Regions from separate parts of the Lactobacillus sp. UMNPBX16 genome, predicted to be linked through region 2. Evidence: predicted binding sites of a transcription regulator. Region 2 holds the regulator's gene; each other region holds the start of a gene.
The links. The regulator HrcA, encoded in region 2, represses chaperone genes, less so after heat shock. The targets are predictions, from matches to a motif close to TTAGCACTCNNNNNNNNNGAGTGCTAA.
Positions count from the first base shown of each region.

Region 1 (4,221 bases), on a different contig from region 2:
TACCACACCAAATACCGTTTTCATGAGCACCATCAATAGTGTGCTTAATCAAACGAAGTACTGATGGGTTATATGGTTGGTACAAGTATGACACATTATCATTACCACGGTCAGCAGCCATAGTATATTGAATTAAGTCATTAGTACCAATTGAGAAGAAGTCAACTTCCTTTGCAAATTGATCAGCTAAAACGGCTGCAGCAGGTACTTCAATCATCATACCGACTTGCAAGTCATCACCAATCTTAACGCCTTCTTTAGCGAGCTTATCTTTTTCTTCAGCTAAAATTTGCTTAGCTTCACGTAATTCTGCTAAAGTACCGATCATTGGGAACATAATTCCTAATGGACCGTATGCAGATGCACGAAGTAAAGCTCTTAATTGAGTTCTAAAGATATCCTTGTATTGCATAGAAAGACGGATAGCACGAACACCTAAGAATGGGTTCATTTCTTCTGGAAGATCCCAGTAATCAAGGTGCTTGTCACCACCGATATCACAGGTTCTGATAATGGTTTGTTTACCATTCATACCTTCAATAACTTCCTTGTAGGCATCAAATTGAGCTTCTTCAGTTGGAAAGTCACTAGAGTCCATGTACAAGAACTCTGTTCTGTACAAACCAATGGCTTCCGCACCATTATCCTTTACACCTGGCATATCATTAGGTGTACCAATGTTAGCAGCAATGATAAATTTCTTGCCATCTGCAGTAACTGATGGTTCATTCTTAAGCTTAGCCCATTCTGCCTTTTGCTTAAGGAATGCTTCACTCTTTTGCTTGTAATCAGCTACTTGAGCGTCACTTGGATCAATAATTGCATCCCCGTCAAGACCATCAGCAATTAACATATCGCCGTTCTTAACATCCTTAGTAATTGAGTCAGTACCAACAACAGCTGGCAATTCAAGTGAACGAGCCATAATTGCTGAGTGTGCTGTACGACCACCAATATCAGTAACAAAACCCTTAACATACTTTTTGTTAAGTTGAGCAGTGTCACTTGGAGTTAAGTCGTGAGCTACAACAATTACTTCATGATCGATTGAAGCAGGATTTGGTAATTCCTTACCAAGAAGGTGAGCCATAATACGCTTTGAAACATCACGTACGTCAGCAGCACGTTCTTGCATGTAAGGATTATCTGTCATCCCTTCAAAAATAGCAATAAACTTCTTAGCAGTCTCATCAAGAGCAGCTTCTGCGTTGATCTTTGAATCCTTAATTTCATTCTCAATGGCACCAGTAAATTCTGGGTCATTTAAAATCATTAAGTGTGCTTCAAAAACTTGAGCTTCTTCATCGCCCAAGCTTTCTTTAGCAATATCATGAATCTTTTCAACTTCAGCAGTTGAAGTCTTAATTGCATCGTTGTAACGAGCTACTTCAGCTTCAACATCAGCAATTGAAGATTTAGAGAATGAAAGATCAGGCTCCACAAGAAGATATGCTGGAGCAATAGCGATACCATCACTTGCAGCAATTCCTTTTAAAGTCTTGGTCATTATTCAGCTAAACCTTCTTTTTTCATAGTGTCGGCAATTGCGTCCAATGCGTCCTTTTCGTCATCACCTTCAGCAGTGATAGTAACATCAGCATTTTGACCAACACCAAGTGACATAACACCCATGATTGACTTCAAGTTTACTGACTTACCGTTGTATTCCAAGTTAACATCTGAGCCAAACTTTGAAGCAGCTTGTACTAAAAGAGTAGCTGGACGTGCATGAATACCTGTTTCTGCAATGATATGAAAATCGCGTTTTTCCATTATAAATATCTCCTTTAAATTGAAAAATTAAACTGGTAATAAATACCCATTCGAGTATTAGATTATCATGTTTTTACAGATTAGACAACTGCAATGTAACAGTTTACATTATTTATTCATCGGTATTCGTAGCGGTATACACAATCGCGCCGCCTCTTTCTGCCCTACCGGTAATATATTGTCTTTTTCCATAATTTCTAATAGTCTTTTGAAGATCAAACGCATCTTTTGGCTCAACTTTATACTCTTTTATCTCACCTGAGACTAATTGATCTAGAATTTTCTGATAATCCAAAAATATCACCACTCTTTTAAAATTTTATAATTTTTCCACTATTAATTCTACTATTTATATTCAATTTTCAAAAATATTAATATTTTGTTTGCGGTAACAAAAGCATTTCTTACAAAAAATAAGTGTTTGAGTCTTAGCACTTGACTACCAAGAGTGCTAATAATATAATTTTGGTACAGTTGAAAAGAAAGGCGGTACTATATTTTGCTTTGCCAAAATTGTCATGAGCGGCCCGCTTCTATTCACCTTTTCACTAAGGTTAATGGCCAAAGCCGCGAAATAGATTTATGTCAACACTGTTATCAAGAATTAAAAAATCAACAAGGAAATCAAGGAAAAATGAATAATAATGAATTTTTTGGCGACTTTGATGATTTATTCAACGCATTAAACGGAAATAACAACAATGCCGCAAACAATAATAATGAAATGAGAAATAACGACCCTAGAATGCAAATGGGGGGAGGCGCTGGTAATGGTGGTCAAAACGGCAGAAGCCTACTTGACCAATACGGAACAGACTTAACTGCCCTTGCTAAAAAAGGCAAAATTGACCCAGTAATCGGTCGTGATAAAGAGATTGCTCGGGTTATCGAAATTTTAAATAGAAGAACTAAGAACAACCCTGTTTTAATCGGTGAAGCAGGTGTTGGTAAGACTGCCGTTGTCGAAGGCTTAGCTCAAGAAATCGTAGATGGATCAGTACCAGCAAAATTGCAGAACAAACGAATTATTTCATTAAATGTTGTTTCACTTGTTCAAGGTACCGGTATTCGTGGTCAATTTGAACAAAGAATGGAACAATTAATTAAAGAATTACAACAAAACGACGATATCATTCTTTTTATTGATGAAATTCACGAAATCGTTGGTGCCGGTAATGCTGAAGGTGGCATGGATGCCGGTAACATTATTAAGCCAGCTTTGGCTCGTGGCGAATTGCAATTAGTTGGTGCTACTACCATCAAAGAATACCGCGATATTGAAAAAGACTCTGCTTTAGCTAGACGTTTTCAACCAGTTGAAGTTAAAGAACCTTCAATTGACGAAACAATTCGCATCTTAAAAGGTATTCAAAAACGCTACGAAGACTATCACCATGTTCACTACACTGATAAAGCCATTGAAGCTGCCGCAAAACTTTCAGCACGTTATATTCAAGATAGATTTTTACCAGACAAGGCTATTGACCTTCTTGATGAAGCAGGTTCTAGAATGAACTTAACCATTCCTTATATTGATAAGGATAAAATGCAAGAAAGAATTAATGCCGCAGAGCAATTGAAGGAAGAAGCCTTAAAAAACGAAGATTACGAAAAAGCAGCCTACTACCGTGATCAAATTGAAAAATATGAAAAGGTTAAAGATCAAAAGGTAGATCCTGACAAGTCCCCTGTTATTACTGATAAGATCATGGACAAGATCGTAGAAGAAAAAACAGGCATTCCTGTTGGTGATATTCAAAAGCAAGAAGAAAACCAACTGCAAAATCTAGCTGCTGATTTAAAGGCTCACGTTATCGGCCAAGACAAGGCTGTTGAAAAAGTAGCTCGTGCCATTCGTCGTAACCGAATCGGTTTCAACAAGTCAGGCCGTCCAATTGGTTCATTCCTCTTCGTTGGTCCAACTGGTGTCGGTAAAACTGAGTTAGCTAAGCAACTGGCTAAGCAAATGTTTGGCTCAGAAGATGCAATGATTCGTTTCGATATGTCTGAATACATGGAACAATACTCAGTTTCCAAATTAATTGGTTCTGCTCCAGGTTACGTAGGCTACGAAGAAGCTGGTCAATTAACTGAACAAGTTAGACACAACCCATATAGTTTGATCTTGCTTGATGAAATTGAAAAAGCTCACCCAGATGTTTTGAACCTCTTCTTGCAAATTCTTGACGATGGTCGTTTAACTGACTCACAAGGTAGAACAGTTTCATTCAAGGATACCATCATTATTATGACTTCTAATGCAGGACAAGGCATTAAGAACGCTAGCGTTGGCTTTACAGCAGAAAACGAAGATGAAGCTAATGAATCTGCTAGAAATAATATGAGCCAATTCTTTAAGCCAGAATTCTTGAACCGTCTTGATGATGTAATCGAATTTAATGAATTGACTAAGCCGGACTTGCTTAAGATTGTTGACTTAATGTTGCA
Region 1 is NZ_PCYU01000019.1:9,111-13,331, forward strand. It holds gene ptsP (phosphoenolpyruvate--protein phosphotransferase) at 1-1,507, opposite strand, end outside; gene CP367_RS04735 (phosphocarrier protein HPr) at 1,507-1,773, opposite strand; gene CP367_RS04740 (hypothetical protein) at 1,886-2,068, opposite strand; gene CP367_RS04745 (ATP-dependent Clp protease ATP-binding subunit) at 2,273-4,221, shown strand, end outside.
Region 1: a site for HrcA is predicted at 2,202-2,228, ahead of CP367_RS04745 (ATP-dependent Clp protease ATP-binding subunit). Genes of this name have one in related genera too.

Region 2 (4,221 bases):
TGACTCTTTGAAGTTGGAATAGTAGTGTTTCTGTCGATTAACTTAGTGAAGACACCACCCATGGTCTCAATACCAAGTGACAATGGGGTAACATCAAGTAAAACAATATCCTTAACATCACCTGAGATAACACCACCTTGAATTGCTGCACCCATAGCTACAGCTTCATCAGGGTTAATTGAATGGTCAGGTTCCTTACCAGCCCATTCCTTAACTGCCTTTTGAACAGCTGGAATACGAGTAGAACCACCATTTAAAATAACCTTGTCAATGTCATTAACAGTAAGACCTGCATCCTTCAATGCATTGTCAAATGGTACCTTAGTCTTTTCTACCAAGTCAGCAGTTAATTCATCAAACTTAGCACGAGTTAAATCTGCTTCAAGGTGTAATGGACCAGCTTCGCCAGCAGAAATGAATGGAAGTGAGATATGAGTACTTGATACACCTGACAAGTCCTTCTTTGCTTTTTCTGCAGCATCCTTTAAGCGTTGCATTGCCATCTTGTCCTTCGACAAATCAACACCATTTTCATCCTTAAAGTTCTTAATTAACCAATCCATGATACGGTGATCAAAGTCATCACCACCAAGATGAGTATCACCATTAGTTGACAATACTTGAAAGACACCATCACCTAATTGCAATACAGAAACATCAAAAGTACCACCACCAAGGTCGTATACTAAGACTTTTTCATCTTGGTCTTTATTTAAACCGAAGGCTAATGCTGAAGCAGTTGGTTCGTTAATAATTCTTTGCACATTCAAACCAGCAATCTTACCAGCGTCCTTAGTAGCTTGGCGTTGAGCATCATTGAAGTAAGCAGGAACAGTAATAACAGCATCCTTAACTTCTTCACCCAAGTAATCTTCTGAGAATTTCTTAATATATTGTAAAATAAATGCTGAAATTTCTTGTGGTGTATATTCCTTATCACCAACTTTAACCTTATAATCAGCTTCACCCATGTGACGCTTAATTGAAACAATGGTATTAGGGTTGGTAATAGCTTGACGCTTTGCTACCTCACCGACTTGAATTTCACCATCTTTAAATGCAACTACTGAAGGAGTAGTCCGGTTACCTTCTGGATTAGTGATAATCTTTGGTTCTTTACCTTCAAGAACTGCAACTGCTGAGTTAGTAGTCCCAAGGTCAATCCCAATAACTTTTGACATATATTAGCTTCCTCTCTTATTGAGCAACTACAACCATTGCTGGTCTTAGTGTTCTATCCTTATATTGATATCCTTTTTGTAAAACCTGAACAACGTGATCTTTTTGATCATCATTCTCAGCTGCTACTGTTTGAACAGCTTGATGTAATGTCGGATCAAATTTAACGCCATCAGCCTCAATCTCAACTACACCATGATCTTTCATTGCCTTCACAAGTGCATCCAGGGTCATTTGCACGCCCTTCTTTAACTGCTTAGACACATCATCATCGGCCTCAACGCTTAGGGCTCTTTCCAAATTATCCATTGCTGGCAAAATGTCCTTCGCTAAGCTTTGAGATTCGTACTTAATTAATTGAGCACGTTCTTTAGTGTAGCGATTTTGCATATTTTGAATTTCTGCTTCACTACGCAAATACTTATCTTCAAGATCCTTGTTCTTATCTTTTAAATCAGCTAATTCTTTAGCTAATTTTTGATCTTGTTTATTTTTTTCTTGCTTCTTTTCTTCACCTTTATCGGCTTCTTTTTTAGCCTTAGGCTCAGAAGTCTTTTCTTTTTGCTCTAGATTTTTTTCACTTGGAAATTCTTCTTTACTCACGGCTAACCTCCTTTATTGAAACTTGCCGTAATAATCAAGCAACTTTTTAGCTAGTTCATTTCTAAAATATTCAAGCAACCCAATCATTTGTGAATATGGCATATTCGTTGGTCCAAGTAAAGCAATAGTTCCTTTACCATGGGAGCCAACGCTGTACTCAGCTGTCAGCAAACTATAATTTTTTAATAAATCATTGGGTAATTCAGATCCCAACTTAACCTTTACTGGATAATTTCCAGACTTTGGATCCACCTTTGCATCCATTAAATTAGTGAACAGATTATTATGATCAATCAACTCGTACAAAGAACGAATGTCATTTACATCATGTTCAGAAGTATTATTGAGCAAATTAATCTGTCCATCCACATACATCTGCTCACTAGCTGCATCTTTTACGACATCTTCAACTAAACTAAGCAATTCAGTCACATGTTCGCCGCCTAATTCGTTTTTAGCTAATTCACTTAGCAACGAAACGTTGATTTCATTTAGGCTCTTTCCGACTAACTGATCATTAATCATGCGGACAGCCTTTTCAATTTCTTCGCCGTGAATATTATGTGGCAAAGCATATACCTGATTTTGAATGTTACCATCACTTGTAACCAAAATTGCCATAATCTGTCGTTGAGACAGCGGTACAATTCTAAATCCTGTGACTCTAACATCATGACTCTCAGGTCCTTCCGCAAATGCGGTATAGTTAGTTAAATCTGACAGAATTCGTGCAGCTTCTTGTACAATTTCATTTACTTGATGAAAAGGTCGATCTAATTGACTTCCTATTGTATTATAAACAGACTCTGGTAATTGCAACGGCTCAACTAAATTATCAAGATAATAACGATAGCCCTCGCTTGAAGGAATTCGACCACTTGAAGAGTGAGTTTTTTCAATTAACCCCTGCTCTTCCAACACGGCCATTTCATTTCTAATCGTTGCACTTGAAACTTTAATTGGCAACTGCTTCATTACGGTCTTTGAACCTACTGGCTCATGACTTTGTGTAAAGTCTGTAATTATTGTTTTTAAAATAAGCTCTTGACGCTCGGTCAACATATTATATCGCCCTCACTTTTAGCACTCACATCTCTCAGGTGCTAACAGTTAATATGATACCAGAAATTAGCACTAAATCAAGTAGATTGCTAATTTTATTCAAAAAAATACGCACTTTTTTCAAAGTACGTAGCTTCTTAACCCTTTTGCTTAAAATAAGCCCTAATTTCTTGCTCATCTCGTTCAAGTTGCTCTTTCAGTTCAGGTAATCCGGCAAATTTTTTCTCACCTCTGGTATATTTATACCATTTGATCTTCATTGGCTTACCATAGATATCTTCATTAAAATCAAAAATATTAGATTCAATATATATCTTCTTGTCCTGATTAATGGTTACATTATAGCCAACGCTAGTCATGGAGTTATACCACTTACCATTTACTTTAGTCTTGGTAGCATAAACTCCAATTTTAGGAATCACCTTATGGTCTGCCCAAATCAAATTAGCTGTTGGATAGCCTAGCTTATGACCATTTCGTTTACCATGCCCAATGATACCACTCATTACATAATGGTGCCCCATTAATTCAGTGGCTAATTCCATCTGACCATCCTTAATTGCTTGACGAATTTCAGTTGAGCCAATTTTTCTACCGTTAAAAGTTTGCTTTGGCATCACTACAATATTAAAACGCCCTTTGGAAAATTGGGGTAAATTAGCCATATTTGCAATATTCTTAGGACCATAAGTGTAATCAAAGCCAGCAACAACGGTATCAGCATTTAATCTGACAATTACATTATCGACAAATTCTTGTGCAGAAATTTGACTGAAATTTTTAGTAAATGGTAAAACAGCCAAATAATCTACTCCTAATTCCGCCATTTTGTTAGCTTTTTCTTCCAAAGTTTCTAAGTATTTAAAATCTCGTTTCGACTCATAAACTTCCTTAGGATGTCGATCAAAGGTCAACACAACTAATGACAATTTCTTCTGTAATGCAATTTCTTTAGCCTGATTAATTAAGCGCTGATGTCCCAAATGAACCCCATCAAAAAAGCCAAGGGCAAGCACAATTCTAGTAGATAAAATATTTTCCTTAACAGGATATGTTAAATGAACGATTTTCACAGCTAATTCCTTCATTTCATTTATTCATTTTGCAACAGCATTAAGCTTGGGCGATAAAGCTTTCCTTTTTTTTCATAAATTGCTTTCACCTTTTTATTGTATCGTAGTGCAACTTTTTTCGCATTAGTTTCAAGCGAAATACCTGCTCCATTTTTAACTTTAAGCCACTTTTCTTCAGTTAAATCAACCTGAGTGTATTCCTTAAAAAATGCATCAATCGGCTGTATAAGTTCAGTGGCCTTTTTCGGATTCTCTTCAATCTCCTTTAATTTTACTGCTTGTGTAATATCAAAGCCAGAACTAG
Region 2 is NZ_PCYU01000036.1:24,424-28,644, forward strand. It holds gene dnaK (molecular chaperone DnaK) at 1-1,181, opposite strand, end outside; gene grpE (nucleotide exchange factor GrpE) at 1,198-1,782, opposite strand; gene hrcA (heat-inducible transcriptional repressor HrcA) at 1,795-2,844, opposite strand; gene ribF (riboflavin biosynthesis protein RibF) at 2,982-3,932, opposite strand; gene truB (tRNA pseudouridine(55) synthase TruB) at 3,938-4,221, opposite strand, start outside.

Region 3 (4,221 bases), on a different contig from region 2:
GATGCAGTCGTACTTGGGCCAGGTAGTTTATTTACTTCAATTTTACCTAACTTAATGATCTCTAATTTAGGTGAAGCAGTGCGTGAGACTGACGCCGAGGTTATTTATATTTGCAATATCATGACTCAGCGTGGTGAGACAGATCACTTTAGTGATGCGGAACACGTACAGGTAATTAACGATCACTTAGGTGGAAATTATATCAATACCGCTCTGGTTAATGGTGCCAAAATTGATATGAGCAAATTTCACCCAGAAGATTATGATGCTTATCTTGAGCCTGTTAAGAATGACTTTGAAGGCTTAAGAAAGCAAAACTGCCGTGTCATTACTGATGACTTTATCGATCAACGTCATGGATTGGTATTTCATGATGGTGAAAAGGTAGGAAAAGAAATTATTAATCTGGCATTTGAATCAATGTCACGTAAAAGAATGAAGGAAAATGATGGCTAGTTATGCTAGTGAAGTCAAAAAGGAGCTAACTTCGCTTGAGGTGCATCCAGAGCATGCCAAAGCAGAGTTAGCTGCTTTTTTGCGAATGAATGGTGTATTAAACTTGCACGATCATCAATTTAGCCTAGATATCACTACAGAAAATCCTGCGATTGCTCGACGAATTTTTAAGCTGATTAAGATTGCTTATGGTATTGAGCCATTGTTGATTGTCTCGCGCAAGATGAAATTGAAAAAAAATAATCAATATTTGGTACGATTGAATCAGAAGGTACAAGAAATCCTAGAAAACTTACAAATCTGGGATCCTGAAAAAGGTTTGGTAACGCGAATTCCTCAGAGAATTATGACTTCACGTGAAGGAGCAATGTCCTATTTACGCGGTGCATTTCTAGCCGGAGGTAGTGTCAATAATCCAGAAACGAGTCGTTATCACTTGGAGATTTATTCAACTTATGAGGACCATAATGAGGATTTATGTAAGTTGATGAATAATTATTTTTATTTAAATGCTAAAGCAACTAAACGTAGAAGAGGCTATATTGTTTATTTAAAAGAAGCCGCAAAAATTGGCGACTTTTTGCATATAGTGGGTGCACTTAATGCAATGCTTAACTTTGAAGATTTGCGTATTATGCGAGATATGCGAAATTCGGTTAATCGCTTGGTTAATTGTGATACCGCGAATATGAAAAAAACAGCCTCAGCTTCAGCTAAGCAGGTAGAAGACATCCAGCTGATTGAACAAGAAAACGGCTTAGATGATCTACCAGAGAAATTGCAAGTTTTAGCGCGTTTTAGATTGGCGCATCCAGAATTAACTTTAAAGGAAGTAGCTAATCAAATTCCGGATGGTCCGATTTCGAAGTCAGGAGTTAATCACCGATTTAAGAAACTACATGAGTTAGCTGAGAGTTTAAGAGAATAAGAAAAAGGAGCCTGCACAATGAGTGCAAGCTCCTTTTAGAGTGTGAATAATTTTTAATAATTAATTACTTCTTCTTATTAACCATGATTTCGTCAATCAAACCATATTCCTTGGCTTCTTCAGCAGTTAAGTAGTTGTCACGTTCAGTATCCTTTTGGATCTTTTCCAAAGGTTGACCGGTAGTTTCGTGCAAAATTTCGTTGATCTTCTTACGGCTCTTCAAAATTTCGTTAGCTGCAATTTGGATATCAGTTTGTTGACCTTGAGCACCACCTAATGGTTGGTGAATTAAAACAGTTGAGTTAGGAAGTGCAAAACGCTTACCCTTAGTACCACTAGTCAAGAGGATAGAAGCCATTGAAGCTGCCATACCAATTGCAATAGTTGATACGTCTGACTTAATAAAGTTCATGGTATCCATGATAGCTAAGCCGGAGGTGATTACACCACCTGGTGAGTTGATATAAAGTGAAATATCCTTGGTATTGTCTTGAGCATCAAGGAAGAGTAATTGAGCGATGATTGAGTTAGCCATTTGGTCATTAATTTCACCGCTAAGCATGATAATTCTGTCTTTTAATAAGCGTGAGTAAATGTCATAAGCACGTTCACCACGAGCAGTTTGTTCAATAACTGTAGGTACTAGCATAAATTTGCCTCCTAATTGATTTCGTATTAATTAGCACTCTTTCAAGTACAGTGCTAATTAAATCACTTCGTAATGAAAGTGTCAAATAAAGAAGCTCAATGGTAACAATGGTAATAAAAATGTATTTTAGCTAACAGTGTTTATATATTATAATATAAAAGTAAAATGCAAAATATAAGATACGGAGGATAGGTTTGAAGTATTCAAATAAAATTTTAACTGCTACTTCAGCTGTAGCACTGGGTGTTGGTTTGTTAATTGGTTCTACAAATGCAGTATTTGCAGATAATTCTAAAACTACTGATAGTAATACAGATACTGCTAAGACTGATTCCAGTGCGAAGAAGGGACCAGCTCAAACAAGTACTTCTTATGACTTAATGGTTAAAGTAGGTAGCAATAAGAATTATCCTGTTTATAAAAAGATTAGTAATGGTAAACCTAGCGGTAAGATTGCTGATGCTAGCGATTATCAATATGCTCATATTCAATCTGACCAGAGAATTAAGACAAAGGATGCAACTTATTGGCGTATTTATGTAAATGGTCGTAAAGTTGGTTATGTTAACCAAAACTACTTTACAAGAGATGCTATCGCTGTACCAAAGACTATCAGTTTAGTACAAAATAGTCACTACGATTTTGATCCAACTGATGCAGTAAGTTATGTAACCAATTATATGGGTACTGTAATTGATACAGCAGATATTAAGATTTCAGAAGATGCAATCGATTGCTCAACTCCAGGTACCTATAATGTTAAATATAGCTATGGTAAAGCAAAGGCAACTGTTAAGGTAACTGTCAGAAAGAGTACTAAGGAAGGAATTGCTGATGCTGATAGCGTCCAAGCTAAGCCATTTAACGGCGATTTGAAATCCTGGAAGACTTACTACGGCAGTTCTGCTAACTATGTGACTAAGACTGATTTTACTCCTGATAAGAATAAGCATGCTTATGATAGTGAAAGCGGAAAATTAGATTTCACTACTCGCTTCTTCCAACCAGTTTTATTAAGTGTTTACCGTGACATTAAAAATGATGACTATATTAACCGTGTAGGTCATATTCCTGAAGGAATTACCATGTCAAATGGCTGGTTGTACACTAGTTTATTAAGTAGTACCCTGATTAGCAATGGTCATATTGTAGGATATAATCTTAACCATTTAACCAATGCATTTAACGGACAATACTTACTTGATATGAGCCAAAAGAAGTTCAATTCTTACGTTAAGAACATTAAAGTTAGTCCATATATTCCAATTGGTCACGGTCAAGCAATGGGCTCAACTGATAAATACATTTACGTTCTAAATAACAATAATAAGGTTTCATACAAGAGCAATATGTCTGAAGAGTTAATCCAAATTCGGAAGAGCGATATGTACATTAACAAGATTTGGACTATTAAATGCTGGAACGGTAGTGATTCAGACGGTCGTTACTTCAATAATGGTGTTGTTGTAAATGATCACAAGCTTTACACAACTCTTTATAATAAAGAAAAAGACCAAACTGAATACTGGGAATTCAACCGCAAAGGCGATAACTGGTATCCAACTATGGTAGGTGCAACTAAGGGTGGCATTGTAGCAAACACATACACTCAAGGGTTTACTTATGATGCCAAGAACAATAACTTCTACCTTGCATTCAATGACGTAATTGCTAAGATTGCAACTGATGGTGAAGTTAAGGATACTTACCAATACCACACTGGTCGTGAAATTGAAGGTATCGCAACCTACAACAACAAGTTATACATGAACTTAGCTCAACGTGCTGAATTACTTGAAAGTAAACAAAAGTTGACTAAGTAATCATTATCGATATTAATTTAAATAAAGGAAATTCAATGAAAATATTGGATTTCCTTTATTTTTTTAGTTGTATAATTAGAAAAATGAGTTATTTAGTTAGGCAAAAGAATGAAAATATTAGAATTAAAACATATCCAATATAGTGCAGATAAAAAACAAATATTGCAAGATGTATCATTTAAGGTTAATAAAGGCGATTTTCTAACCTTAATTGGCCCATCAGGTGCAGGAAAAAGTACGATTTTACGATTGATTGCAAATTTAATTAGTGCTAATTCAGGCGATATTCTATATCAAGAAAAAAACATTAGCTCCTTAAATCCAGTTCAATATCGTAGAGAAGTTTCATATTGTTTTCAGCAGCC
Region 3 is NZ_PCYU01000014.1:133,823-138,043, reverse strand. It holds gene yvcK (gluconeogenesis factor YvcK family protein) at 1-456, shown strand, start outside; gene whiA (DNA-binding protein WhiA) at 449-1,384, shown strand; gene clpP (ATP-dependent Clp endopeptidase proteolytic subunit ClpP) at 1,449-2,033, opposite strand; gene CP367_RS04170 (SH3-like domain-containing protein) at 2,228-3,856, shown strand; gene CP367_RS04165 (ATP-binding cassette domain-containing protein) at 3,965-4,221, shown strand, end outside.
Region 3: a site for HrcA is predicted at 2,064-2,090, ahead of clpP (ATP-dependent Clp endopeptidase proteolytic subunit ClpP). Genes of this name have one in related genera too.